2 regions of the Bacillus sp. KH172YL63 genome follow, and region 2 is predicted to be linked to the other one. Evidence: a T-box and tRNA genes for the amino acid it is inferred to sense, from the RefSeq annotation. Region 2 holds a T-box; the other holds one or more tRNA genes.
What was found. The T-box of region 2 lies ahead of trpS (tryptophan--tRNA ligase). A T-box ahead of a tRNA ligase gene usually reads a tRNA of that ligase, here a tRNA-Trp.
Positions count from the first base shown of each region.

Region 1: it has a tRNA-Trp gene. The T-box ahead of trpS (tryptophan--tRNA ligase) is inferred to sense a tRNA for this amino acid. The anticodon was not compared.

Region 1 is NZ_AP022842.1:973,129-987,464, reverse strand. It holds gene KH172YL63_RS04940 (carbohydrate ABC transporter permease) at 1-687, opposite strand, end outside; gene KH172YL63_RS04935 (carbohydrate ABC transporter permease) at 687-1,628, opposite strand; tRNA gene KH172YL63_RS04930 (tRNA-Gly) at 2,138-2,211, opposite strand; tRNA gene KH172YL63_RS04925 (tRNA-Leu) at 2,216-2,299, opposite strand; tRNA gene KH172YL63_RS04920 (tRNA-Cys) at 2,308-2,381, opposite strand; tRNA gene KH172YL63_RS04915 (tRNA-Gly) at 2,389-2,463, opposite strand; tRNA gene KH172YL63_RS04910 (tRNA-Gln) at 2,468-2,539, opposite strand; tRNA gene KH172YL63_RS04905 (tRNA-His) at 2,579-2,654, opposite strand; tRNA gene KH172YL63_RS04900 (tRNA-Trp) at 2,666-2,739, opposite strand; tRNA gene KH172YL63_RS04895 (tRNA-Tyr) at 2,750-2,833, opposite strand; tRNA gene KH172YL63_RS04890 (tRNA-Thr) at 2,851-2,926, opposite strand; tRNA gene KH172YL63_RS04885 (tRNA-Phe) at 2,942-3,017, opposite strand; tRNA gene KH172YL63_RS04880 (tRNA-Asp) at 3,060-3,136, opposite strand; tRNA gene KH172YL63_RS04875 (tRNA-Met) at 3,216-3,289, opposite strand; tRNA gene KH172YL63_RS04870 (tRNA-Val) at 3,299-3,374, opposite strand; tRNA gene KH172YL63_RS04865 (tRNA-Glu) at 3,398-3,472, opposite strand; tRNA gene KH172YL63_RS04860 (tRNA-Ser) at 3,497-3,588, opposite strand; tRNA gene KH172YL63_RS04855 (tRNA-Asn) at 3,595-3,669, opposite strand; rRNA gene rrf (5S ribosomal RNA) at 3,677-3,793, opposite strand; rRNA gene KH172YL63_RS04845 (23S ribosomal RNA) at 3,960-6,894, opposite strand; rRNA gene KH172YL63_RS04840 (16S ribosomal RNA) at 7,088-8,636, opposite strand; gene KH172YL63_RS04835 (nucleotidyltransferase-like protein) at 8,898-9,764, opposite strand; gene KH172YL63_RS04830 (YgzB family protein) at 9,919-10,269, shown strand; gene perR (peroxide-responsive transcriptional repressor PerR) at 10,353-10,793, opposite strand; gene KH172YL63_RS04820 (cob(I)yrinic acid a,c-diamide adenosyltransferase) at 10,887-11,435, opposite strand; gene KH172YL63_RS04815 (D-2-hydroxyacid dehydrogenase) at 11,437-12,387, opposite strand; gene bcp (thioredoxin-dependent thiol peroxidase) at 12,615-13,079, opposite strand; gene KH172YL63_RS04805 (two pore domain potassium channel family protein) at 13,153-13,557, opposite strand; gene KH172YL63_RS04800 (ABC transporter permease) at 13,618-14,336, opposite strand, start outside.
Region 2 is NZ_AP022842.1:1,220,539-1,234,874, reverse strand. It holds gene opp3C (oligopeptide ABC transporter permease) at 1-987, opposite strand, end outside; gene opp3b (oligopeptide ABC transporter permease) at 987-1,916, opposite strand; gene KH172YL63_RS06135 (peptide ABC transporter substrate-binding protein) at 2,087-3,739, opposite strand; gene KH172YL63_RS06130 (DUF3899 domain-containing protein) at 4,186-4,569, shown strand; T-box leader at 4,609-4,842, shown strand; gene trpS (tryptophan--tRNA ligase) at 4,894-5,892, shown strand; gene KH172YL63_RS06120 (YjbA family protein) at 6,095-6,844, opposite strand; gene KH172YL63_RS06115 (DUF2268 domain-containing putative Zn-dependent protease) at 7,258-8,025, opposite strand; gene fabF (beta-ketoacyl-ACP synthase II) at 8,211-9,458, opposite strand; gene KH172YL63_RS06105 (beta-ketoacyl-ACP synthase III) at 9,507-10,439, opposite strand; gene KH172YL63_RS06100 (ComZ family protein) at 10,672-10,860, opposite strand; gene KH172YL63_RS06095 (BMP family ABC transporter substrate-binding protein) at 10,857-11,825, opposite strand; gene KH172YL63_RS06090 (hypothetical protein) at 11,937-12,647, opposite strand; gene KH172YL63_RS06085 (hydrolase) at 12,670-13,413, opposite strand; gene KH172YL63_RS06080 (DUF2929 family protein) at 13,682-13,864, shown strand; gene clpB (ATP-dependent chaperone ClpB) at 13,924-14,336, opposite strand, start outside.

The DNA of each region.
Region 1 (14,336 bases), 250 kb from region 2:
TGCTGCAAGCGGGATCGTACGCAGTTCCGCATCCTGTAACACAAGAAGTGGCAGCAGGTAGTCATTCCAGATCCACAGTGTATTCAGAATGATGACTGTCACCGTAATCGGTTTCAATAACGGGAACACGATTCTCCAAAACACACCAAACTGACTGCATCCATCGATCATTGCTGATTCTTCAATTTCAATCGGAACTGTTTTCACAAATCCGTGATACAAGAACAAGGACAGCGGTACCCCGAAACCGAAGTACATGATAATCAATCCGGGAATGCTGTTCGTAAGTCCAAGCGTCCCTCCGACCTTCATCAGTGGAATCATCACCGTCTGGAACGGGATGACCATTGCAGAAACAAATACTACAAACAGGATCTTGCTGAATTTCCCTGGTGTACGGACCATTTTCCAGGCTGCCATCGAACTGATGATCACCAGGCCAATGTTACTGAACACCGTGATGACAAGGGAGTTCCAGAAGGCACGGGGGAAATTGATGACTTCCCACACCTTCGCATAGTTAGAAAACACAAATTCCTTCGGCCAGGCCGCCGCATCGATCAAGATGGCAGCGAAAGGCTTCACAGAGTTGATCAATACGAAGTAGAAAGGGATAAGGAAAATGAGCCCGATCACAATCCCGATGATCTCTAATACAAATGTTGTCTTCGTATAGCGATTGCCCATTATGCCTCAACCTCTTTCTTCTTCGTTATCATGACCTGAATCGTCGTAAACACGGCCACTACCACAAAGAACAGAATTGATTTTGCTGTTCCAAGACCATAGCGGTTATTCTGGAATGCTTCCTGATAAATATTGATCGCAACAGATTGTGTAGAATTGAAAGGCCCTCCGCCTGTCAGGGAAATATTCAGATCGAATATTTTAAAGGCCATTGAAATCGTCAGGAAGAAACAAATCGTAAATGCCGGCAGAATCAATGGGATGATGATCTTGGTCAAAAGCGTCCAATTGGATGCACCATCCATCTTCGCTGCTTCTAACAGTGAATTATCCACCCCTTGCAGAGCTGCCACATAGATGACCATCATGTAACCTGAGATCTGCCATGCAAATACGATGACAATCCCCCAGAAAGCCGTCGTTTCATCACCCAGCCACGGCATTTTAAAGAATCCGATATCCGTCATATTGCCAAGAGACGCGAACCCTTTAACGAAGATGAACTGCCAGATGAACCCAAGCAGCAATCCGCCAATAACGTTTGGAATGAAAAACACCGTACGCAGAATGTTCCGCGTCTTCAACGCTGCATTCAGAAGCAGCGCAAACCCAAATCCGATCAAGTTACTGATGATCACAGCTGCAAACATAAACTTCGTCGTGAACATAAATGAATTAAAGAAAGTCTTATCGTCCGTGAATATCTTCTTGTAGTTATCAAATCCAACCCACTCGACAACCGAGCTGACACCATTCCATGAAGTAAAAGAATAATAGACCCCCATCAAGAAAGGCAAGATCTGTATCACTAAGAAAAACAAAAGTGCCGGTCCTACAAAGGCAGCATACGTCAGCAAGCCCTTATACTTAAACTTCTTCTTCGTCACAGCCTTTAATTGAGCATCTGTGCTTACTGCTCCAGTCTGAATCTTCGTTTCCACCCGTATCACCACCCCTAAATATGTAATCGCTTTCTTACATTATAATGGCAGCGCTTTCTCATTAAGGGAGACTCAATTGACGAAGAAGGTGCACTATTTTGACTAGATAGGTTTTAGGTTGTGGTGATGGGGGTAAATAAGATGCTTGATTAAGCAACTCATGGTGGCACGAGTGGGGTGTGAAGCGTTGGGCAGCACTTTTGAAAATAAAATCGTGGAATTGAAAATAAGGGGGGCATTTTTGAAAATAAAATCACAGATTTGAAAATAAGTTGAAGTGTTTTGAAAATATGTGCTCCGGATTAACTCTCAAGACGGGTATTTTGAAGGTATAAGCCAGAGATGAAATATATACACAGTCACTTTGAACATATAATCCCAGTATTGAAGATAAATGAGCGCCATTTTAAAGCTAACACGCTCGATCCCGCTCTAAATCCCCACCGCTATCTATTTAATAAACAACAAAAAAAGCTTCCTCATAATGAGAAAGCCTGTCGTATGTAAGTTGGAGCGGGTGAAGGGAATCGAACCCTCATCATCAGCTTGGAAGGCTGAGGTTTTACCACTAAACTACACCCGCGATGTGGTACCGGTGGCCGGGATCGAACCGGCACTCCAGAGGAACACGATTTTGAGTCGTGCGCGTCTGCCAATTCCGCCACACCGGCATTACATATGGAGGCGGCAACCGGATTTGAACCGGTGATCAGGGTTTTGCAGACCCATGCCTTACCACTTGGCTATGCCGCCATATGATTGGAGCGGAAGACGGGATTCGAACCCGCGACCCCCACCTTGGCAAGGTGGTGTTCTACCACTGAACTACTTCCGCACTACTGGGCTAGCTGGATTCGAACCAACGCATGTCGCAGTCAAAGTGCGATGCCTTACCGCTTGGCTATAGCCCACTGTTAGTATATGTCACTGAATTGAAAATGTGACTTTAATGGGGCGACTGATGGGAATCGAACCCACGAATGCCTGAACCACAATCAGGTGCGTTAACCACTTCGCCACAATCGCCATAATAAAATTGGCAGGGGTAGTAGGAATCGAACCCACACCAAAGGTTTTGGAGACCTTCGTTCTACCTTTAAACTATACCCCTATAAAAAAAATGGTGGAGGGGGGCAGATTCGAACTGCCGAACCCGAAGGAGCGGATTTACAGTCCGCCGCGTTTAGCCACTTCGCTACCCCTCCATATGAGATCACTCGGATGGTGCCGGCAAGAGGACTTGAACCCCCAACCTACTGATTACAAGTCAGTTGCTCTACCAGTTGAGCTACACCGGCATCCAGTGAAACAAATGGTGGCTCAGGACGGAATCGAACCGCCGACACATGGATTTTCAGTCCATTGCTCTACCAACTGAGCTACTGAGCCATAATATTTAAATCAAATCAGCCATTATGCTTTAAAAGAAAATGGCGGTCCGGACGGGACTCGAACCCGCGACCTCCTGCGTGACAGGCAGGCATTCTAACCAACTGAACTACCGGACCAGAGTTTTTTTGCGCCAGCAAAAATAACTATCCATAGGTGACTCATCAAGGAAAATCTCCTACTGAATCAAAAATGGTATTGCGGGGACAGGATTTGAACCTGCGACCTTCGGGTTATGAGCCCGACGAGCTACCGAACTGCTCCACCCCGCGTCGATAAAATGGTGGAGGATGACGGGATCGAACCGCCGACCCTCTGCTTGTAAGGCAGATGCTCTCCCAGCTGAGCTAATCCTCCAGTATGTATATCATTTATAAAAATGGTGACCCATACGGGATTCGAACCCGTGTTACCGCCGTGAAAGGGCGGTGTCTTAACCGCTTGACCAATGGGCCATATTTATCTTTATGGAAATGTTATGGCGGAGAGCAAGGGATTTGAACCCTTGAGACAGCGTTAACCGTCTACACGATTTCCAATCGTGCTCCTTCGGCCACTCGGACAGCTCTCCATAAAATGGCTCCGCAGGCAAGATTCGAACTTGCGACCGATCGGTTAACAGCCGATAGCTCTACCACTGAGCTACTGCGGAACGATATGCCTGGCGACGTCCTACTCTCACAGGGGGAGATCCCCCAACTACCATCGGCGCTGAAGAGCTTAACTTCCGTGTTCGGCATGGGAACGGGTGTGACCTCTTCGCCATAGTCACCAGACTATTGTATGTCCTTTTTTGAGGACAAGTACTATTATATCGTTTATATGATATTTTTCAAGGTTTTTTTATACTTTCGCATAAAATTTATTCCCTGAAAACTAGATAAAGAATTGATGTCAAGAAAGCCGAATATCAGCCGATTGTTCATATAAATATGACTCTTTGTGGTTAAGTCCTCGATCGATTAGTATCAGTCAACTCCACATGTCGCCATGCTTCCATCTCTGACCTATCTACCTAGTCATCTTCTAGGGATCTTACTCACTTACGTGATGGGAAATCTCATCTCGAGGGGGCTTCATGCTTAGATGCTTTCAGCACTTATCCCTTCCGCACATAGCTACCCAGCGATGCCTTTGGCAAGACAACTGGTACACCAGCGGTGCGTCCATCCCGGTCCTCTCGTACTAAGGACAGCTCCTCTCAAATTTCCTGCGCCCACGACGGATAGGGACCGAACTGTCTCACGACGTTCTGAACCCAGCTCGCGTACCGCTTTAATGGGCGAACAGCCCAACCCTTGGGACCGACTACAGCCCCAGGATGCGATGAGCCGACATCGAGGTGCCAAACCTCCCCGTCGATGTGGACTCTTGGGGGAGATAAGCCTGTTATCCCCGGGGTAGCTTTTATCCGTTGAGCGATGGCCCTTCCATGCGGAACCACCGGATCACTAAGCCCGACTTTCGTCCCTGCTCGACTTGTAGGTCTCGCAGTCAAGCTCCCTTGTGCCTTTACACTCTGCGAATGATTTCCAACCATTCTGAGGGAACCTTTGGGCGCCTCCGTTACTCTTTAGGAGGCGACCGCCCCAGTCAAACTGCCCACCTGACACTGTCTCCCACCCCGATAAGGGGCGCGGGTTAGAATTTCAATACAGCCAGGGTAGTATCCCACCGATGCCTCCACCGAAGCTGGCGCTCCGGTTTCCAAGGCTCCTACCTATCCTGTACAAGCTGTACCAAAATTCAATATCAGGCTACAGTAAAGCTCCACGGGGTCTTTCCGTCCTGTCGCGGGTAACCTGCATCTTCACAGGTACTATAATTTCACCGAGTCTCTCGTTGAGACAGTGCCCAGATCGTTACGCCTTTCGTGCGGGTCGGAACTTACCCGACAAGGAATTTCGCTACCTTAGGACCGTTATAGTTACGGCCGCCGTTTACTGGGGCTTCGATTCGCACCTTCGCTTGCGCTAAGCACTCCTCTTAACCTTCCAGCACCGGGCAGGCGTCAGCCCCTATACTTCGCCTTACGGCTTCGCAGAGACCTGTGTTTTTGCTAAACAGTCGCCTGGGCCTATTCACTGCGGCTCTCTCGGGCTTGCACCCTACCAGAGCACCCCTTCTCCCGAAGTTACGGGGTCATTTTGCCGAGTTCCTTAACGAGAGTTCTCTCGCTCACCTTAGGATTCTCTCCTCGCCTACCTGTGTCGGTTTGCGGTACAGGCACCTTTTCCCTCGCTAGAGGCTTTTCTTGGCAGTGTGGAATCAGGAACTTCGCTACTATAATTCGCTCGCTATCACAGCTCAGCCTTCACGATGACGGGATTTGCCTCATCATCAGCCTAACTGCTTAGACGCACATATCCAGCAGTGCGCTTACCTTATCCTCCTGCGTCCCCCATTGCTCAAACGGAAAAGAGGTGGTACAGGAATATCAACCTGTTGTCCATCGTCTACGCCTATCGGCCTCGACTTAGGTCCTGACTAACCCTGAGCGGACGAGCCTTCCTCAGGAAACCTTAGGCATTCGGTGGATGGGATTCTCACCCATCTTTCGCTACTCATACCGGCATTCTCACTTCTAAGCACTCCACCAGTCCTTACGGTCTAGCTTCGCAGTCCTTAGAACGCTCTCCTACCACTGACACCTAAAGGTGTCAATCCACAGCTTCGGTGATACGTTTAGCCCCGGTACATTTTCGGCGCAGAGTCACTCGACCAGTGAGCTATTACGCACTCTTTAAATGGTGGCTGCTTCTAAGCCAACATCCTGGTTGTCTAAGCAACTCCACATCCTTTTCCACTTAACGTATACTTTGGGACCTTAGCTGGTGGTCTGGGCTGTTTCCCTTTCGACTACGGATCTTATCACTCGCAGTCTGACTCCCATGGATAAGTCTTTGGCATTCGGAGTTTGTCTGAATTCGGTAACCCGATGAGGGCCCCTAGTCCAAACAGTGCTCTACCTCCAAGACTCTTACACATGAGGCTAGCCCTAAAGCTATTTCGGAGAGAACCAGCTATCTCCAAGTTCGATTGGAATTTCTCCGCTACCCACACCTCATCCCCGCACTTTTCAACGTGCGTGGGTTCGGACCTCCATTCAGTGTTACCTGAACTTCATCCTGGACATGGGTAGATCACCTGGTTTCGGGTCTACGACCACATACTCAAATCGCCCTATTCAGACTCGCTTTCGCTGCGGCTCCGTCTTATCAACTTAACCTTGCATGGGATCGTAACTCGCCGGTTCATTCTACAAAAGGCACGCCATCACCCGTTAACGGGCTCTGACTACTTGTAGGCACACGGTTTCAGGTTCTATTTCACTCCCCCTTCCGGGGTGCTTTTCACCTTTCCCTCACGGTACTGGTTCACTATCGGTCACTAGGTAGTATTTAGCCTTGGGAGATGGTCCTCCCAGATTCCGACGGAATTTCACGTGTTCCGCCGTACTCAGGATCCACTCAAGAGAGAATGAAGTTTCAACTACAGGGTTGTTACCTTCTTTGACGAGCCTTTCCAGACTTCTTCGTCTACTTCATTCCTTTGTAACTCCGTATAGAGTGTCCTACAACCCCAAGAGGCAAGCCTCTTGGTTTGGGCTACATCCCGTTTCGCTCGCCGCTACTCAGGGAATCGCAATTGCTTTCTCTTCCTCCAGGTACTTAGATGTTTCAGTTCCCTGGGTCTGCCTTCCATACTCTATGTATTCAAATATGGATATTGTTCCATTACGAACAATGGGTTCCCCCATTCGGAAATCTCTGGATCAAAGCTCACTTACAGCTCCCCAAAGCATATCGGTGTTAGTCCCGTCCTTCGTCGGCTCCTAGTGCCAAGGCATCCACCGTGCGCCCTTCATAACTTAACCGAATTGGTTGTTACATAAGGTTTAAAACCTAAAATGGCGATACTTGGTAATTTCTTGACTATCAATTTATCTTTATCTAGTTTTCAAAGAACAAATTTCTGTCTCAGAAGAGACAAAAAGTTTTGATGATCATTAAACCATCAAAACTGAACAAAACTTCGACTGTCAAACGTTTTAGTTAAATCTTCCTTAGAAGGGAGGTGATCCAGCCGCACCTTCCGATACGGCTACCTTGTTACGACTTCACCCCAATCATCTGTCCCACCTTAGGCGGCTGGCTCCAAAAGGTTACCTCACCGACTTCGGGTGTTACAAACTCTCGTGGTGTGACGGGCGGTGTGTACAAGGCCCGGGAACGTATTCACCGCGGCATGCTGATCCGCGATTACTAGCGATTCCAGCTTCATGCAGGCGAGTTGCAGCCTGCAATCCGAACTGAGAACGGTTTTATGGGATTGGCTAAACCTCGCGGTCTTGCAGCCCTTTGTACCGTCCATTGTAGCACGTGTAGCCCAGGTCATAAGGGGCATGATGATTTGACGTCATCCCCACCTTCCTCCGGTTTGTCACCGGCAGTCATCCTAGAGTGCCCAACTGAATGCTGGCAACTAAGATCAAGGGTTGCGCTCGTTGCGGGACTTAACCCAACATCTCACGACACGAGCTGACGACAACCATGCACCACCTGTCACTCTGTCCCCCGAAGGGGAAAGCCCTATCTCTAGGGTTGTCAGAGGATGTCAAGACCTGGTAAGGTTCTTCGCGTTGCTTCGAATTAAACCACATGCTCCACCGCTTGTGCGGGCCCCCGTCAATTCCTTTGAGTTTCAGTCTTGCGACCGTACTCCCCAGGCGGAGTGCTTAATGCGTTAGCTGCAGCACTAAGGGGCGGAAACCCCTAACACTTAGCACTCATCGTTTACGGCGTGGACTACCAGGGTATCTAATCCTGTTTGCTCCCCACGCTTTCGCGCCTCAGTGTCAGTTACAGACCAGAAAGTCGCCTTCGCCACTGGTGTTCCTCCAAATATCTACGCATTTCACCGCTACACTTGGAATTCCACTTTCCTCTTCTGCACTCAAGTTCCCCAGTTTCCAATGACCCTCCACGGTTGAGCCGTGGGCTTTCACATCAGACTTAAGGAACCACCTGCGCGCGCTTTACGCCCAATAATTCCGGACAACGCTTGCCACCTACGTATTACCGCGGCTGCTGGCACGTAGTTAGCCGTGGCTTTCTGGTTAGGTACCGTCAAGGTGCCGCCCTATTCGAACGGCACTTGTTCTTCCCTAACAACAGAGCTTTACGATCCGAAAACCTTCATCACTCACGCGGCGTTGCTCCGTCAGACTTTCGTCCATTGCGGAAGATTCCCTACTGCTGCCTCCCGTAGGAGTCTGGGCCGTGTCTCAGTCCCAGTGTGGCCGATCACCCTCTCAGGTCGGCTACGCATCGTCGCCTTGGTGAGCCGTTACCTCACCAACTAGCTAATGCGCCGCGGGTCCATCTGTAAGTGGTAGCTAAAAGCCACCTTTCAACATTCCCTCATGCGAGGGAATGAATTATCCGGTATTAGCCCCGGTTTCCCGGAGTTATCCCGATCTTACAGGCAGGTTACCCACGTGTTACTCACCCGTCCGCCGCTGATATCAGGGAGCAAGCTCCCATCAATCCGCTCGACTTGCATGTATTAGGCACGCCGCCAGCGTTCGTCCTGAGCCAGGATCAAACTCTCCGATAAAAGTTTGAATAGCTCTTTAAAATAAATCTAGAATTAACGTTGACGTATTGTCTTGTTTTGTTCAGTTTTCAAGGTTCAATGTGAAAGCGCTTCGTTGAAGCGACTTTATTATCTTATCAAGCCGTTGTAATATTGTCAACAACTTTTTAAGTGTTTTTTTAAGTCGCCACTGACCGCTCTTTGCTGTCGTTCAGCAGCGACAAATAATAATATATCAAGGTTTGATAGTGAAGTCAACGGTAATTTAATATTTTACTATAATTATTTTGCCACCCGGTAGTAGCGGTGGTAGATGCCCTGCCCTTTCGTTTCTACATCCACGATTTCAACAAAGCCTTTATCAGTTAAATATTCAATGAGCATGCTGAGGTCAACCGAGTAATGCTTCGCCTCTGAATGATTGAGCAGATCCTGGAATGTCCAATGTTCTTTCTGGTCCAGGATATTCAATAGATGCTCCGCTGAAACCTTTGTTCTTGAATGAATGAGGAACTCACTTGCCAGGAACAGCAGTTCTAGTCTTTTATCGATTTCTTCATCACTCGTCACCAGTTCTTCATATAGTTTATAAATCTCAGGCTCTATTTGTTTGACTTGGTTCCAGACGGTCACTTCTGGATGGAAGCCATTTTCAATCACTGCAAGCCTCGCCAGATGATGCAGGGAATGGACGATATGATTATAGGCATCCAGATAATGCCTGCTTTCGAAGAATTCTTTTCCGTCCATGTACCGGCGGATAAGCTTGGCAAATTCCATACCCATCTTTATCTTCCTTCCATAGAAAGGGAAATCCCGCAGCTCGGTTTTAAGATGATGAATATATTCATTTCGGTCGAACAGTACTTTCCCGTTTAACAGCCAGTCGATCACTTTACGGTTCGACCCGAGTAAAATCCACTCATTCAGTTTCGCTTCTGTTACGATATGTAACGCTGCCTTTTGTTCTTTATAAGAATAATGTTTGATGAAAACCGGTTCGTCGGATTCCTTTACGACAAGGAACAGGACGATGTCAAATGTATCGGTCAAGGGACTTGATTTCTTGCTTTGTTCTATTAAAAGCGCTCCTAAAGTATTCGGGTGACTTGTACGCTCTTGGTATATCGGTCGTAATATATCTTCCATTTCATACTCCTCCACATCACTCATTGGTTGGTAACTATTTCGACACTCACAGGGTATTTCCTTCTCCTATTATAGTCATTTTTCGACAAAATGGTTTCCTATCCCTCTTCCTTCAGTAAATATGGTATAGTATTTTTTTAGGAGGGACAAACAAATGGCTAAGAACTATTCGAGTAAAATCAATAAAATCCGTACGTTTGCCTTAAGCTTAGTGTTCATCGGATTCATCATTATGTACATAGGTATTTACTTCAAAAGCCACCCATGGGTCATGACCATTTTTATGATGCTCGGTTTTCTCGGAATCATCGGGAGCACAGTCGTCTATTTCTGGATCGGGATGCTTTCCACGAAGGCGGTTCAGGTGACCTGCCCGAATTGCGGGAAAGTGACGAAAGTTCTTGGGCGTGTAGATATGTGCATGTATTGCAATGAACCCCTCACACTTGATCCGGATCTTGAAGGTGAAGAATTTGATGAGGACTATAATAAAAAGAAACGATAAGTTTAAATGAGAAAAGACCTTCCGCGGAAGGTCTTTTCTCATTTGAACAAAAAAAATGGTTCTGATGACAGAACCATTCTCAACTAGTGTGTTTCTTTTGCTGAACATTCAGCACAGGTTCCGTAGATCTCCATGCGATGGTTGCTCACTTTGAATCCAGTGACATGTGATGCAAGCTGCTCCACTTCGTCAAGACCCGGATAATGAAAGTCGACCATTTTCCCGCAGCCGTCACAGATGACATGATAGTGATCAGTCGTCACAAAGTCAAAGCGGCTGGAGGCATCACCGTAAGTCAGCTCTTTAACCAATCCTACTTCCCGGAAAACACGCAAGTTATTATAAACAGTCGCTACACTCATATTAGGGAATTTCCCTTCAAGTGCTTTATATATGTCATCGGCAGTTGGATGGGCCATTGAATCAATGAGAAACTCTAAAATCGCATGACGTTGAGGAGTGATACGGACTCCCGTTTCCTTTAATGTCGAAATCGCTTCTTTTAATTGTCCTTCTTCAGACATCGTCATGCACCTCTTTTCATAAGAATTATTAGTTTATAATCTTTATAAATAGTGTACTAACCAACAGTCCCTTTTGTCAATCTTTCTCCCGGATCACTCATGTAAGTTCTTTTCCTGTTCCCCCAGCTGCAGATTGATGTAGCGCCCCGCAACAAATAAATAATCGGAAAGGCGGTTCAGGTAGGCCATGACCAATGGATTGATCTCTTCATCGATTCCGACCGCTTCTCTTTCAGCTCTTCTCACGATCGTTCTGGCCGTATGAAGAGCAGCTCCTGATGGATGTCCCCCGGGAAGGATGAAATTACTGAGCGGCTGCAGCGCTCCGTCCAGGAAATCAATCTGTTCTTCCAATTCCTTGATATGAGATTCTTCGAGCTTCCACTTCACTTCTTTTCCCTGTGGTGTGGCAAGTTCTGCTCCGACGTGAAAAAGGATGGTTTGTACTTTATGGAAGAAAGCTTCGAATGCTTCTTTTCCTTCAAAGTATTCGGATTTGATATAACTTAGACCCAACCCGATCATTGAATTCGCTTCATCACATGTTCCGTAGGCTTCCACGCGCTGATCTTTTTTAGACACACGCGTTCCATATACCAATGACGTTGTACCCTTATCCCCGGTTTTTGTATAAATTTTCATCTTAATAACCCCTTTCCAGATCAATCACGTTAGTAAAGTTTTCCCCATTCTCACTGTATGTACGTAAATTCTTTTTAAATATATCCAGCGCCCTTGGCATGTAGTTGCCTGTGATGCTGGACAGATGAGGCGTCACGGTGATCCCCTCCGCCTTCCAGAACGGATGCTCTTTCGGAAGCGGTTCATGATTGAATACATCCAGATAGAAATGTCCGATCAACTTCCTTTGAAGCACTTCGAGGAGGACGGAATCTTCTAACAGATCTCCACGGCCGATATTGATAAACACTACCCTGTCCTTCATGCGGTCAAAGTGGTCAACAGTGAGGAGGCACTTCGTTTCATCCGTGCTCGGTAAAACAGATACGATATAATCGGCATCGGGAAGGACGCCGCTGAAGGTATCGAGTGTGAACATACTGTCAAAATGGTCCCTGTCCGTGCCCGAAGAATTCACTCCGCTTACGTTCATGTGAAAGGCTTTTGCCAACCGGGCAATTTCACCTCCGATTGCTCCGGCACCCAAGATGAGGAGGTTCTTTCCGTGAATTTCAGAGGTTGCGAGCCTTCTGCTCCACAGTCCTTCCTTTTCCTGTTCCCACACAGACTGTAATTGTTTTGCATGCTGAAGAATTAACCCGAAAGTGAATTCCGCCATCGGAATTTTATGAATGCCCCTCGCATTGGTCACAAGTATGCCCTTTTTACGGATGGCTTCGAACGGCATCTTCTCCAGTCCTGCCGAGGTGACCATGATCCATTTACAGCTTACACATTTATCAATGATGTCACCGGTTAAATCTTCCCCCATCGTCACAATTACCTCTGCACCCGGCAGTTCGCTTCCTGCTTCAGTGATGCGACGGAAGAAGAGGAACTCCATGCCCGGAAAGCCGCTCTTTAAGTCCTGAATTTGCTCTTCCCTCGGTTGAAATGTAAAGAGTATTTTCATGAGGATCTCCTCCATCTGTTATTGCTCCTTATTTTACCATAGACAGCAGCCTGGCCCCTAGTTGGAAAACGGTTTGCTCCATAAAAAAGAGGACCGACCTGGTCGATCCTGTTATACGGATGAGACTGACTTATTTGAGGAGGTTGCCCTACTCTTACTATATGTCCTTATCCATCTTGTGAATGGACAAAAGCCTCACCGGTTTCAAATTAGGCTTGAAAATAGGCTTATGAAAGGTTCTCCTGGATATACTCCAGTGCTTCTTCCACGTGTCCCTTCACTCTTACCTTTCTCCATTCTTTCACAAGGTTGCCTTCTTTATCGATGATGAAAGTCGAACGTTCGATTCCCATATATTCTTTCCCGAAGTTTTTCTTCAGCTTCCACACGCCGTACTTCTCTGCCACTTGGTGATCTTCGTCCACAAGCAGTAAAAAAGGGAGGCCGTGCTTGTCTCTGAATTTTTCATGTCTTTCAATCGGATCCGGGCTCACCCCAAGGATGACCGCATCAAGATCTTCGAAGTTCTCATGCTGATCCCTGAAATCACATGCCTGTGTCGTACAGCCGGGCGTCATGTCCTTCGGGTAGAAATAAAGGACGACGTTTTTCCCTTGATAATCTGATAGCTTTACTTTTTCTCCATTGCTTGCAAGCAGTTCGAATTGTGGTGCTTTTTGACCTACTGTCATGGTTCATCCCTCCATTGGAAAATTCGCTCTGATTTTAGACTACCCAATAGAAGGGAAAAACTCAAACCATACGCTACTTGTTTTCATAGTTGAGGAACGATTTCACAACGAAGGCTGCAGGGATTGTATAACCGAGCCACGATTCGATGAGGGCGATCCCCCTTCCGATCCCGACAGGCGTCACATCCCCGTAACCTACCGAGAAAAGGGTGATTCCGCTAAAATACATCGTCGTGAAAAAATGATCGAGGAAATCCCCTGTCACAGGGGTCCCTCCTTCAACGAGTATCGGGATCCCCTCCAGTTCAAGGAGCGTGAACAGGAGACCAAATCCGATCATAATCGTGATGTAACTCATCCCCAGAAATAAAAAGTGATGCAGTGAAACGTGATGTTCTTTCCACCTTGAAGGATAGAATAATGCCCGAAGGCTCATGACCATGCAAAACAAAATGAAGAACACAATGATATAAAGCATGCGCATACCCTCTTTTTCTGCTTGTCATAGTATATGTACGCGCATCTTTATGGAATCATTCTAATTACCTGCACCCCGGTACCTTTTAACACCTTCATTCCACAGCACAATCGAAAAGATGAAAAACCCGATGCCTACGAATGGGGTTAAAAACGAATAATGGTACCATTCAGCCTTTTCAAGGAAAAATGCAGATGGGTACACACCGACGAAGGCAAATGGAAGGATCCAGGTGAGAACAAACCTGATGACAGTGTTGTAAATATCAACCGGGTATCTTCCGTAATTCCCGATATTGTACATCATCGGCATGATGGACGTTTTCGCATCCGACCAGAAGGCGATGCTTGCGAGGGAAATGAAGATTCCCGCATAAACAAGCGCACCGCCGAACACGAAGATGATGAACAGGATCGGTTCGTACCAATCGAATGTGATATCAAGCCTGCCCCCTGCATAAAACATGACGGCCATTCCGGTGATCACGCCGAAAAGCGATTCCAACTCCATCCGCTCTAAGATCACCTGGAACAAGCTGTGGATCGGCCTTGTCAGGATCCGGTCGAATTCCCCTTTTACCACGTAACGATCGTTGAAATCCCATATGTTGAAGAACGAACTGAATAATGCAAACGGCACGAGGAAGAATCCGTATATGAATATGATTTCATCCCTCGTCCAGCCGCTCAACAGCTGGGTGTGGCCGAATACGACGAGGATGAATATGAGGTTCACTGCCTGAAAGAGAAGGTCTGACAGGATCTCGACGATTAGATCGG
Region 2 (14,336 bases):
ATCAGCCATTAAGTTGAAACTTAAAATAACCAATGAGATGACGGCTGAAGGTACCAGCATCATATGAGGGAATGATTGAATCGATCTATATCCATCATTCACCAATGATCCAAGTGAAGCTCTTGGAGGAGCAATCCCCAGTCCGATAAAGCTTAAGAATGCTTCCGTGTAAATTGCAGCTGGAACTGTAAACATCGTCGTAATGATAACAGGTCCCATAACGTTTGGAAGTAAGTGTTTAAAAATCAATCGGTTGCTTGTTGCGCCAAGCGTTCTTGAAGCAAGGACAAATTCCTGATTCTTCAATTGAAGGACTTGACCACGCACGATACGGGCCATACCCGTCCAACCAGTAATAACCATGGCCATGGTTATGGAGAAGATACCAGGCTCAAATACCAGGATAAAGAGGATGACGACGATCAAGTTTGGAATTCCTACAAGAATTTCAATGATACGCTGCATTATATTATCTACTCTGCCACCGTAATAAGCTGAAATACCTCCGTAGGAAATCCCGATAAGGAAGTCAATGATTGCAGCTAAAATACCGATGTACAGTGAAATACGGGTACCATTCCAAGTACGTGTCCAAAGGTCACGGCCTAAGTCGTCTGTACCGAACCAGTAGTTTTCTTTAATATCCCTTGATCCATATACATCAAAGCCATCTGAATCTTTACCATCAAACGGTAACCATTCAATTCCTGAAAGCGCTTCAATTTTAGGAGGGAGTTTTGCGTGACGGATGTTTTGGTCACTGAATTTGTATTCGTTCATCATCGGACCAAAGATTGCAAAGAATACAATGATCGCGGTAATAATGATTCCAAGAATGGCTCCCTTATTCTTACGTAAACGAATCCAAGAATCTTGCCAGAAATTTAAACTTGGACGCGAAATTTTTTCAGCTTCATCTCCCTTAGCCTGTTGGGGTTGGAAGAGGTCGGGACTGAGTTGGTCTAATTTCTTTTTGTTATCTTCCATTATTTCTTCCCTCCAGCTAAACGAATACGTGGATCAATGATTCCATAAAGAATGTCCACTAAAAAGATTACAGCAATGAATAAAGCACTATAGAATAGGGTGATCCCCATGATTACAGTGTAATCATTTGTATTGATGGACACGACGAACTGATCCCCTAATCCAGGAACAGCAAAGATACGTTCGATTACAAGCGTACCTGTCATAATTCCTACAGTCATCGGTCCCAAGATCGTGACAATCGGGATCAATGCATTTCGGACAGCATGCTTCAGGACAGTTCCTGTTTTGGAGATCCCTTTAGCAGTGGCTAATAAAATATAATCTGAATTTAAAATTTCCAGCATCTCTGTTCTCATAAAACGGGCGATGGTCGCAACAACGAACACCGTCAGTGACAGAGTAGGTAAGATTGTGTGCTTGTACTCTCCCCACAGGGCAACTGGCAGCCATTCTAGTTTTACCCCAACATAATATTGGAGCAATCCTGCGAAAACGAATGATGGAATCGAGATACCTATTACAGCAAGGAATGTCGATCCGTAATCCAGCCATGTGTTATGTTTGATCGCTGCAATAATACCGATCAATAATCCTAGAAATGTTCCTAATACCATAGCTTGGAATCCAAGAAGTGCGGAAGGACCAATACGATCTCCAATCATTTGTGTAACTGGGCGGTTATCATATTGGAAGGATAAACCTAAATCCCCTTGAGCCAGGTTAACCATATAGTTGATATATTGCTCTGGCAGCGGGTCATTCAGGCCGTATTTATCCAGGATGATTTGTTGTTGTTCCGGAGACAGTCTTTCTGCATTTTGTAGTGGAGATCCAGGCAGGAGCTTCATCAGAAAGAACGTGGCGGTTGCGATAATAAGCAAAGTGATGATCATATAGACGATACGTTGAATTGTATATCTGACCATTCTTTAGCCCCCCTTTTTTTCTTATTTTTTCTACATTCCTAATTATAGCGATTTTCGACAAATTATCAATGTATTTTTATTTTTGTGATAATTTTCGACTTTCACTGGAAAAGGAGAGCATATGCCTATGCATACGCTCTCCTCGTAAGGTTTGTTCCTTGAGTTAAATACTACTCAATGTAAGCCCATTTGAATGATGCATCTGCACCAAATGAGTGACGTAACAGACCTTTAACATATGGACGCTCTAAGAAAGCAGTTCCACGTTGGTACATTGGGCTGATTGCTTGATCTTCGAAAAGGATCTTCTCAGCATCAACCATTGCTTGCCAGCGAGCTTCAGGATCACTTAATAGTTCACCTTTCGCTTTTTCAATTAACTTGTCATATTCAGGGTTAGAGTATCCCATTTGGTTATGAGCACCGTCAGTAACGAACATGTCAACGAAAGTCATCGGATCTGGATAATCTGGACCCCAGCCGGCGAATGAGAAGTCATATTGACCTTTTGATTCTAATTCAAGCTTTTGCTTGAACGGCTGTGCTTTGATTGACACAGTTAAACCTTCAAGGTTTTGTTCAAGTTGCTCTTTTAAGAATTCTCCGACTTTCTTAGAGCTGTCAGAGTCGTAGTTAAGTAATTCTAATTCGATAGAATCTTTACCTAACTCTTCTTTCGCTTTAGCCCAGTACTCTGAAGCTTTAGCTGTGTCATATCCACCGAAATCGCCAACAGCTTCACGGTATTCGCTACCGTCTGGACCTGTTACGAAATCTTTTGGTACTAAGAAGTACGCAGGGATAGAACCGTTGTTAAGAAGTACATCTACCATACCTTGCTTGTCATACGCAGCATCGATCGCTTTACGCGCATTTACGTTTTTCATTACTTCGTTCGCTTGGTTTAAGCGTAAGAAGAATACTGCTGTGTCAGCTTTTGTTTTGAAGTTTTCATCTGATTTATATTTGTCTACGAATTCAGCTGAAAGACCCGCAACATCAACTTTGTTTGTTTCATAAAGGTTTACACCAGTTGCAACGTCTTTAACAACGTTAAAGTTAACTTCTTTTAATTTTACAGTTTCAGCATCCCAGTAGCTGTCGTTTTTCGTTAACTGGTAGCTTTGTTCATGCTTCCACTCAGAAAGTGTGAATGGACCGTTATAGATTGCTGTATCAGCTTCAAGACCGAACTTATCGCCTTGAGACTCAACGAATTTTTGGTTTTGTGGGTAGAATGTTGCGAAAGAAAGCAATGCTTTGAAGTATGGTACAGCCGTTTCAAGCTGAACTTCCAAAGTCATATCATCAAGGGCTTTAACACCTAACTCTTCAGGTGCAACTTCACCGGCATTTACTTTAGCAGCATTTTTGATATCGTACATTATGTACGCATACTCTGCACCAGTATCAGGGTTCAAAGCCTTTTGCCAAGCGTAAACGAAGTCATTTGCCGTAACTGCGTCTCCGTTAGACCATTTAGCATCACGGATCTTGAACGTGTACGTTTTACCGTCTTCACTGATCTCTGGCTCTTCAGCAGCCATACCTAGTACAGCTTCGTCATTTTCACCTAAGCGGTAAAGACCTTCAAATACGTTGTTCATGATTTTGAATGAAACTGAGTCAGTTGCAAGTGTAGAGTCCATAGATGGGATCTCAGAACCCTCAAGTAAGTTAAGTACCTGTTCTTTCTTTTCATCAGTACCGCCAGCACCTGATCCTTCTTCTTCGCCTTCACTTTTCTTGTCGCCGCCGCAAGCAGCCAAGAAAGTACTCAGAGCCAGAAGAAGAACCAGCAAGAATGAAAACTTTTTCTTCATCTTGAAATTGACCTCCTCGTAAATCTCATATTTATTTATCTTCTAATTTTCAGAAGATTTGTTACTTATTATACATGATAGAGAAATTATTGCAATATGAATTTAACAGTTTTTTTGCTAAATTATCAGATTAGTAGGTATAAGGTCCGAAAAACCTTGCTGTTACAAGGTTTTTTCGAGTCACCTTGAACAGCAAGTCCCATTACAATTGTTACAAACGTAAATTTCGGCTGATCTGGGATGAGGTGCCTCTTCCTATCAATCTCACATTCCTATATTCACTTTTTTATTATAAATATTTAAAGAACAGACTAAATATAAATAATAGAATACATACTTATTTCTATAACTATATAGAACAGCTCTTCTACCCAAACCGCCCCGCCTCATTGAACTGTTCCATGGGTTTCATGTATACTACTAATAAAAAACAACAGAGGAGCATTATGATCAAACTTACCTTTTTTCACATCCTAACAGTATTATTTTTCTTTGTGTCGATCATCACCGGCATGTGTCAGGAGAAATCCCTGCTTCTTTCCTTTATAGACAGCTTGTTTATAGTGGGCATTACTTATGTAGCAACAGGCGGGCTTCTTTTTATATTCCAAAAAGGCTTCTTCAACGGTATTATTTATTCCCTTAAAAGATTCCGGAACAGTACCAAACAAGGAAAATTCATTTCCCAATTCGATGATTTGGATGAAACGAAGGAAGCATATGAGGAATATGGCGTTCAACGCTCCTATTCCATCACAAAATCGATCCTGATGGTCGGCAGTGTCGCGTTCATCCTTTCCATCGCCCTCTCCTACCTTCTGTACACTTGAATTCGCACCTTTTTTTACTTATAATGAAAGCATATAAAAAAATGGGCGACGATGAAGAGTAGTACTTTTCTGTATGAATTGAAAGAGAGCTTGTGGCTGGTGGGAACAGGTATTCATCTGAAAAGGAATGGACTTCTGAGCTTTGTGTGCGAATAAGAGTAGCATATGACGATTCACCCCACGTTAAAGGGGCACCATGTTTATCATGGACTAAGCTGACTCAGGAAGAGTACTTAGGGTGGCACCGCGGAAATGATCCCATTCGTCCCTATCTTATATAGGACGGATGGGTTTTTATTTTGATGATTATTAGGAGGATAAGAAATGAAGACAATCTTTAGCGGGATTCAGCCGAGCGGGACGATTACACTCGGTAACTATATTGGGGCAATGAAGCAGTTCACTGAGCTGCAGGAAGAATATCATTGCTATTTCTGCGTGGTGGACCAGCATGCCATAACGGTGGCGCAGGATAAAATGGAGCTGCGCAAGAACATCCGCAGTCTGGCAGCACTTTATATTGCATGCGGGATCGACCCGGAGAAAGCAACACTTTTCATTCAATCTGAGGTGCCTGCCCATGCACAGGCCGGATGGATCCTGCAATGCGTCACGTATATCGGTGAGCTTGAAAGGATGACACAATTTAAAGATAAATCCCACGGTAAGGAAGCCGTTTCAGCTGGCCTGTTGACGTATCCGCCATTGATGGCAGCAGATATCCTGCTGTACGGTACGGATTTGGTACCTGTCGGTGAAGATCAGAAACAGCATTTGGAATTAACAAGAAATCTTGCCGAGAGATTCAACAATAAATATAATGACATCTTTACGGTTCCAGAGGTGCGCATTCCAAAAGTCGGGGCACGGGTCATGTCCCTTCAGGATCCATTGAAGAAAATGAGCAAGTCGGATGCAAACCAGAAGTCATTCATTACGCTGCTGGACGATCCGAAACAGATTGAAAAGAAAATCAAGAGTGCCGTGACGGATTCCGACGGCATCGTGAAATATGATAAAGAAAATAAACCTGGTGTCTCAAACCTTCTTTCCATTTATTCGATCCTTGAAGGAAGCACAATCGAAGAACTCGAGCAAAGGTATGAAGGCAAAGGGTACGGCGACTTTAAAGGAGACCTTGCCGAGGTGGTCGTCAATGCCATCAAGCCCGTCCAGGACCGCTACTACGAACTGATCGACTCTGAAGAATTGGATGACATCCTCGACCGGGGCGCGGAAAAGGCCAACTTTGCGGCGAATAAAATGCTGAAGAAGATGGAAAAAGCAATGGGCCTCGGCCGAAAAGACAGAAAGAGAAAATAAAAGCTGAGACTAACATTCTCAAGCTAACGGAAAAACCGAATGATTCGACCTTCTTTAATGAAGATTGAATCCATTCGGTTTTTTGATTCATTCAGAATCCACGTTTAAACAAGGGAATGGACAGGACTACCAGTTATGACCCGGCACCTTCTTTTTTCAAGCAAAAACCCCCTCACCCGTTCATCGGTCAGGGGGTTTTTCATTAATTCACTTTAGGGCGGTTCTCCACTTCCCACAGCTTCTCAAAGAAGGGCTGTCCCTTAATTAAATTCTCGCATAGCGTCAAGTGTTTTTCAGACCAGCCGTACTGCATTTCTTCATATAACATCTGCCAGATTTCTTCGAAGTCCATCTCCTGTATCGTCCTGTATCTCTGCGGCGCCCACTCTGTATACCAATATCTAATCTCTGCCGTATTGTTCGAACTGTGAAGCTGATCGAGCGCCATGAATAACAGCTGCTTCAACTGCCTTTCTTTCCTCGTCAACCCACTCATCATATAGGGACTCGGCGACAGGATATGATATGAATCTTCCTGCTTCACTTCCGAATGAATCAAGTACGAAGTTGTTTCATGACTTTCCACCATTTCATACACGAGCTGTTCTTGTCTCGGTATGAGCCTGCTTTTTCGAATCGGAACGGTGTAACCAATCGTATCGACCGCTAATATGCCGGTCCCATCCGTCACGATGAAGCAGTAATCAAGCTGAATTCGTTCATGGTTTTTACGCAAATATGCTTTTTGATAAACATTGTTAAGAAGTTGTTGAGGTAACTCTGATAAATCATTCTCGATGTAATGAAACAGTTCACTATCCACCTTCATAAGAGGCACCTGATCAAGCAGTTCAATTACGTCCTCTTTTCTCCACTCGTGAAAATGACAGACATTGTAGCCATTTTCTTCGCCTTCGAACCAATTTACCCATACATCATGAAGATATAACATGATTGACCCCTCGCTTTGCTTCAATCTTATTTGTCAATCAGTATGGGCGAAATGGTGTAAATTTATTCCTATTTTCACGGGTTTTATGGACAGGGATGATTTTTTCTCCGGGGAATATAGATAGACAGCGTAATGATGAAGAGTCCAATAGGAAATAGATAGCATTCGACCCTGGTGGATACGAAGTGGAAGTATTCAAAAAAAGACATACCGGTCGTAAGCAGATTTAAATACATAATCAAGCTTACACCTCCGGAAACGGCCAGTCCAAATCCTATGAACAATCCGAATAATTGTACCACCATATGCCCCGCCTCTATCCCTGGACTGAGTGATTGCAGCTCGTCCATGCTTACTATAGTCTATGAACGGGGTTTAGAGTTATGACGGTGAATTTGTCCGTTTCTTACCGCTTACTTCTCCGACAGAAATGAGGCAGATGGTTTATCTATCAGTCGCAATGTCGGGACTTTCTCTTTTAATAAGGATTTTTCGACGAGCCGCATCCCTGCAGCATAGCCAAGCATTTTCGGGTACCCTTTTTGCCCAAGAAGCAATTGATCATGAAGTGGATCCCTTCGCTTTACTTCTAAATTCGGTTGAATCCATTTCTTATGATACTCTGTCATTTCGTCTTCGGAATATGCTTTCGTCCAGGGTGCCATATAATTTTCTCCACAGTACTCTTTGACTGCATATTCAGCCAGGCCTTCAAAGATGATGGAATCGAGCAATGTGTACTGACTGTCTTTTTTGTTCAACCGTTTCATCCTCACACAATGATGATACTCATGAACAAACAGTGCTTCGTACTCTTTCGGATCTTCCTGTTCTGTCAGGAAAAAGAATATCTCATCCTTGAAGCACACCCCTGATTTCTTCATGGAGGACTGAAACATCCCCCTTCTTTCCTGAACAGGGAATAAATATATCGGGACGCTTGGTCCATTCCACTTCCGCTTGTACTTCTTTTCATATAATGAAAAACGTTCCCACAGTTTCATTTCTTTCATTTTTTCATAAATATCTTCGGCGTGTCTTGAAGACCTGTACATTCCGTGCTTCATTAAATATTGATAAAATGATTGCTGGTCGTCTTTCCCGTTTATCGTTTTCTTCAGAAGCTCCAATGGCTTGTCGATCCCATTCTCCAACCAATGATCTGTAGGTGCAACGGCCACCCTCATCCCTCTTTTCAGCTTTTTAATATATATATGAAAGGAATGGAAGGTTCACAACTTGAAAAAAGATGGGCACGATCAAAGGAGAGAGATCGGACGAAAGGGTTTCCCAAAAGAAAAATCCGAACGAGTTGGACACTCGTTCGGATTTTTTGGCAGAAACCTTTCTCGGCCTCTGATTTTATTTATGAATCACTATACTTTTTAAATACGATGGTTGCATTATGGCCGCCGAAGCCTAATGAATTACTCATCGCCACATTCACTTCTTGTTCCCTTGCCTGGTTTGCCACGTAGTCAAGGTCACATTCAGGGTCTGGTGTATCGATATTAATTGTAGGCGGCAACACGCTGTCTTTCATAGCCAGCACCGTGAAGATCGCTTCCACTCCGCCTGCAGCGCCAAGCAGATGTCCGGTCATGGATTTCGTTGAGCTCATCGCTAATTTATAGGCATGCTCACCGAACACTTCTTTCACAGCCATTGTTTCATATTTATCGTTGTACGGCGTGCTTGTGCCGTGTGCATTGATGTAATCCATTTCTTCCGGAGAAATTCCACCGTCTTCAAGGGCCATCTTCATCGCTCTCGCCCCGCCTTCCCCTGCTGGTGCAGGAGCCGTGATATGGTGGGCATCTCCTGTACAACCGTATCCGACGATTTCCGCATAAATCGGTGCACCGCGTTTCAGTGCGTGCTCAAGTTCTTCAAGCACGACGATCCCCGCTCCTTCTCCCATGACAAAGCCGTCACGGTCTGCATCAAACGGTCTTGATGCCTTCTCCGGATCCGGGTTCGTTGACAGGGCTGTATTGGCGCAGAATCCTGCCACACTCATCTTCGTGATCGGCGCCTCTGCCCCTCCAGAAATCATCACATCGGCATCTCCCCGTTGAATGACCTTGAAAGCATCACCGATCGAGTTCGTCCCTGTTGCACAAGCCGTAACAGTACAAGAGTTGAAACCTTTTGCACCGAGCATGATGGACACCTGTCCAGTTGCCATATCAGGTATGATCATCGGAACGAAGAAAGGACTCACACGACGGTATCCGCGTTTTTGGAACGTTTCATATTGCTGTTCAAATGTCTCCATGCCTCCGATACCTGATCCGATCCAAACACCGATACGGTGGGCATTTTCATCCGTGATATCAAGCTTTGAATCTTTTACGGCCATTAAGGATGCGGCAATGGCGTAATGGGTGAAGCGGTCCATTTTTCTCGCTTCTTTACGCTCTACCCCGAAGTCCTCAATATTGAAATCCTTTAATTCCGCCGCCACTTTCGCTGGATACTCATCGGCATTCAACCTTGTTAACGGGCCTACACCGGTCTTTCCCGCTCTAATGTTTTTCCATGTCGATTCAACATCGTTTCCTAAAGGCGTCACACTTCCTAAGCCTGTTACCACTACGCGTTTCTTATTCATTCAATCCATCTCCTTTATCTGCAAGTTGTTTATGAGAGTTATTCCGGTCTATTTACCCCAACGCATGATGATGGCGCCCCATGTTAATCCGCCACCGAAGCCTACCATGACCACTACGTCATTTTCTTTCACTCTTCCAGCCTCGAGATCCTCTACAAGTGAAACAGGGATCGAAGCCGCTGATGTGTTCCCGTATTTATTGACTGTTTTGGACATCTTCTCCACCGGCAGCTCTAAGCGCTGTCTTGCTGCCTCCATGATGCGAATGTTCGCCTGGTGTGGAATCAGGAAATCTACATCTTCTTTACTGAGTCCTGCTTTTTCAATCACGTTGATACTCGATTCACCCATTTGACGCACAGCAAATTTAAATACTTCCCGTCCGTTCATCACGAGCTTTTCCTCTTGATAAAGATGTTTTGCCCCAGAACCGTCAGATCCAAGTTCAAATGCAAGAATTCCTTTACCATCCGGAACCGGCCCAAGTACGGCAGCCCCTGCTGCGTCTCCGAATAACACGGCTGTGTTGCGGTCTTCCCAATCTGTAATTTTCGATAGTTTCTCTACGCCGACAACAAGTACATGCTTATATGCCCCGTTATCAATAAACTGCTTCGCTGTTACCATACCATACATGAAGCCTGCACATGCAGCGCTAAGATCCATCGCAGCTGCTTTCTTCGCCCCCAGGCGCTCTTGCAGCAGGCAGGCGACAGATGGGAATGGATAATCAGGTGTGACCGTCGCGACCATGATGAGATCAATATCTTCAGCTGTGATCCCTGCATCAGAGATTGCCTTTTTGGCCGCTTCAAATGCCATATCAGAGGTATTTATTTCATTATTTGCTATCCGTCGCTCTTCGATGCCTGTTCTTGTACGAATCCAATCATCCGTTGTGTCTACCATTTTCTCAAGGTCAGCGTTTGTTAAGATCGTCTCAGGAAGATAACGTCCAATTCCAATAATACCTGTATTCATATTGGCATTCCCTACTTTCGTTTATATTTTTAAGTATTTAGGTTTATTATCAATTATTATGACTTGGTACTAATTTTATCGAAGATTCATGCTTTCTGCAATTATTTTTTACTGATACGCGATTTCATTAGGTCGAATATGTTTTTGAAGGCGATCTCTGCAACCTTTCAGGAATTACTTATACGAGCACAAAAAAACGGTCCATTATCATCAATGGACCGTTTTTCTTCCCTTATTCTTTATGTAATGCATCCCGTTTCCCTAATTCATACGCTTCACCCATAACTTGTGTGAAAAGCGTCATAAAAGGCTGCAGCATGTCGGGAGTGAACTCCACTCCTGTTTGATCAAGCTGCTCTTTCGCTTGAGGGAAATACTTCATTGCGATTTGCATAAATTCCATTGTTTTGTCCTGATTCATTGCTTCGATTCCTTTCCATTCGGTAATTTTCCTGTTTCGATGTAGTGCTTGACATGTTGCTTCATTTGAGATTGAAATTCCTCAGGAACGAGAGGACTATATTTACCCATTGATATGACACCGTCTTCGAAATCGAATTCCAAATTACCCGAATCCAATTCACCATTCGCAAACCGTTCAGCCACTACCCCGTACAACTTGTCTGCATGTTGTACTGTACTCGTCAGCACCGTCGATTCCCCAAGGTCTGATTGATCGGATACATATCCAATGGCATAAAGCCCTTTTTCCTTCAGCTTTTCAATTACAGCTACATTATAGCCGTCACCTGCAGGATACACAACATCCACGCCGTCAGTCATCATGGCATCCAGTGAGGTCAGGGCGATTTCTTGATCATCCCAGTGATTCGTATACTTCACGGTCAGTTTGGTATCACTGTCTTGATACTTTGCCCCGTCGATGAAACCTTGAACCTCAGGCTGCCAGTCAAATGCCGCTATGACACCGATATGATGTGCAGGGGACTGTTTGGCGGCAGTCATCCCACCGAAGAATCCCATGGCGTACCCTTTGAATTGCAAGCTTGTTGTGTTCTTCTCTGTTGCACTGCCGTTGAAGCTGACAAAGTGGATATCTTTGTATTCACCGGACAGCTCATTGAACACACTGGCGTACTCGCTTCCGTGACCAAAGAGCAATTCCACTCCTTCGCCTTCATATTCTTTTACTGCTTGTTTGATTGATGTATCACTCTTCATACTCTCTTTATAAAACACGTCTGCATGATAATCCGATTGAATTTTCAATAATCCTTTATACCCTTTTGTTCCCCATACACCGTCATTTATTGTTTCGGGAACAAGTAAACCTACTTTCTCTATATGCGCGCCATTCCCAGAGGAACAACCACCGAGGACAAGCATGATGATTGTCAATAATATTGTGTATAATTGCTTTTTCATGTGCAGCAACTCCTTTACAGACCGTGCAGCCATTATAAAAAGTACAATAGAAAATTATTACATCATCTCTATTTTACCTCCATCCCCATACTGTGAAAAGAGAAATATTTCTCATTCCTGAATTTCATGGAGACGGATCCCTTTTATTTGATTTTCGATGATGTACTGATGGGGCTTGGACGGCTTCACGATGATCTCTTGCCCGACTGATTCTCTCCCCTTGCGGACTGGATTGACCGCTTTGTCAGTGACGTAGGACAATGCTTCATTCCAGCTGTCGGGAGAAAGTGGCTTCAGCGTGAAGGATTCACTTCTTGATGAATGGGAAACGATTGTCCTTGCCGCATCTTTCACATAAATGGCTCCACTTGGGTCATCAGCATACCCCTTCCCCTCTTGCCCGCCTTGAAGAAGTTGAGCAAATAAAAAGTCCCGGGGCTGATGAACGCCGTACAGTGTCGGGATATAAAATGCTGCCCCATCCTTTCTGTGATTCCGCGTTCCGTTCTGATAGATCCTGATTACTTGGGGAGGTTGTTCAAGTTTTGAAACCATGGCATCCACTTCTTGTAAATATTCCACCGTGCCTTCCCTCATCTGATCATAATATGGAAGGAATACAAAACAGTCTTCAAGCAGATCCTTATCCCATTTCTCATACGGAATGTATTGAAGGTTTGCATTCCTTCCGATTTCGAGCCATTTATCCTTCACTTCCATGTCTTCATCTACAGCAGTCACTGTACATCCTTTTTCCAACAGTGCATCGCACAGTTCAAATCCTAAAAACTGTTGTGCAGCAAACACGAATGCATGATTCAAATCAATCACTCCAATTTGTTAGTTATAACTCCTTCTCATGCAGGGAAAAGTATGAAGCAAACTTCCCTCCAAGAGAGACGCGTTTTTCAGGGAGGACAAAGAATAAATCGGTCGGTTTTCCTTTTTCCAAACGCTCCGTATATATATCTTTTATGAGAGTGAATTGATTTTTATAACGATTTAGAGTTGTCGGCTGAACAATATACAAAGGAATCGAAATGGTCTTGAACACTTCATAGTCAAGGGATTGCCGGGAAATAAGCGTTTCACACTCTTCCTCCATCACATCCAGGGTGAGTGAAAGTTCTTTTATCATCTTTTTATAAAAAAATTTTTGTTCCCTTTCTTGCTCCAGATGATCATATACGGATACACAAGGGGAAAATAATACGGCACTTCTTATATCATCTTCCATTTTCGGGTACAAATTTTTGAGCACAAGCGCCCCCATGCCTTCTGCAAGGATATGAATCTTGCCGTTGATGATTTCATTCCGCTTCACGTGCTGATACAGCCGCTTTGCGAGCTTCACGGCCTGATTACTCCCCCAATTCGCCCCGTAAAGATTGCTATAATACACAATATATCCTTTGTTTGTCAGGTCCTGAATCCATTTATAGCGTGCCTCATGCTGAACCCAAAAGCTGCTTTTCTCATCCACATAATGATTGGCATCCCCGATGATCAGGACAGCGAAACCATTTGGACGTTCAGGATAATGAATCATGCACCACTCTTGCTCTAATTGAAACAATCGCTGATACATTTTGATTTCTCCTTTTTACATAATAAGTCATTATAGTTTATGTAAAGGTACAACTTTGGTAAGGGAGAACGCCCAACCAGGCGCTGATATTTGCGAATAAATGGATGTTACCCCTACTTTTATCCATGGGCAGGGGAGGAATGATAAGGGTTACATTTCACATATTCGCCATTTATTAATTAAAAGTCCTGTGGTAAAATGAAAAAGATTGAAATGGTTACAAACTGCTAAGAAGTTAGTTGATTACATAGGAATGAGGTGCATTCGCATGAGATTTTTCTGGATGTTTTTCTGGGCTTTTGCTCTGAGTGAAATGTTGACATACGTTGTTAGTTCAATGAACGGAATCGAATTCCATTTCGTAACTGGATTGATCATTTCTGTTTGTGTAACAGTATTGGTGTTCCTGATCACGCTTGTTCTTCCAAACGAGCCGGTTGAGAAACATTAAAAAAGCAGCCTGATGCGGCTGCTTTTTTTTATGCTTTCATGTGGATTACCGGGATTCCGTCACTTGAATATCAACCCGTCTTTTCCTCCATCGATGGTGAAGGTCTGACCTGGCATGACGCCCCCTTTGATCAATTCCCTCGCCAGTTTCGTTTCAATCTCCTTTTGAAGGTACCTTTTTAACGGTCTGGCACCGTAGACTGGATCATACGCCGATTGAGCAATGAACGCTTTGGCGGCTTCCGTCAGTGATAAGCTGATCTGCTGCTCTTCTAACCGGCTTTGTAAATCGTCGATAAGCTTATCAATGATCCCTTTAATATTTCCGATGCTTAAGGGCTTGAATAAGATGATATCATCGACCCGGTTGAGAAACTCGGGACGAAACGATGAGCGGAGCTGCCCCATGACAAGATTCTTCGTTTCATCATCAATCTCTTCTTCTCCTTTATTCCGCTCTAGTAAATAAGCCG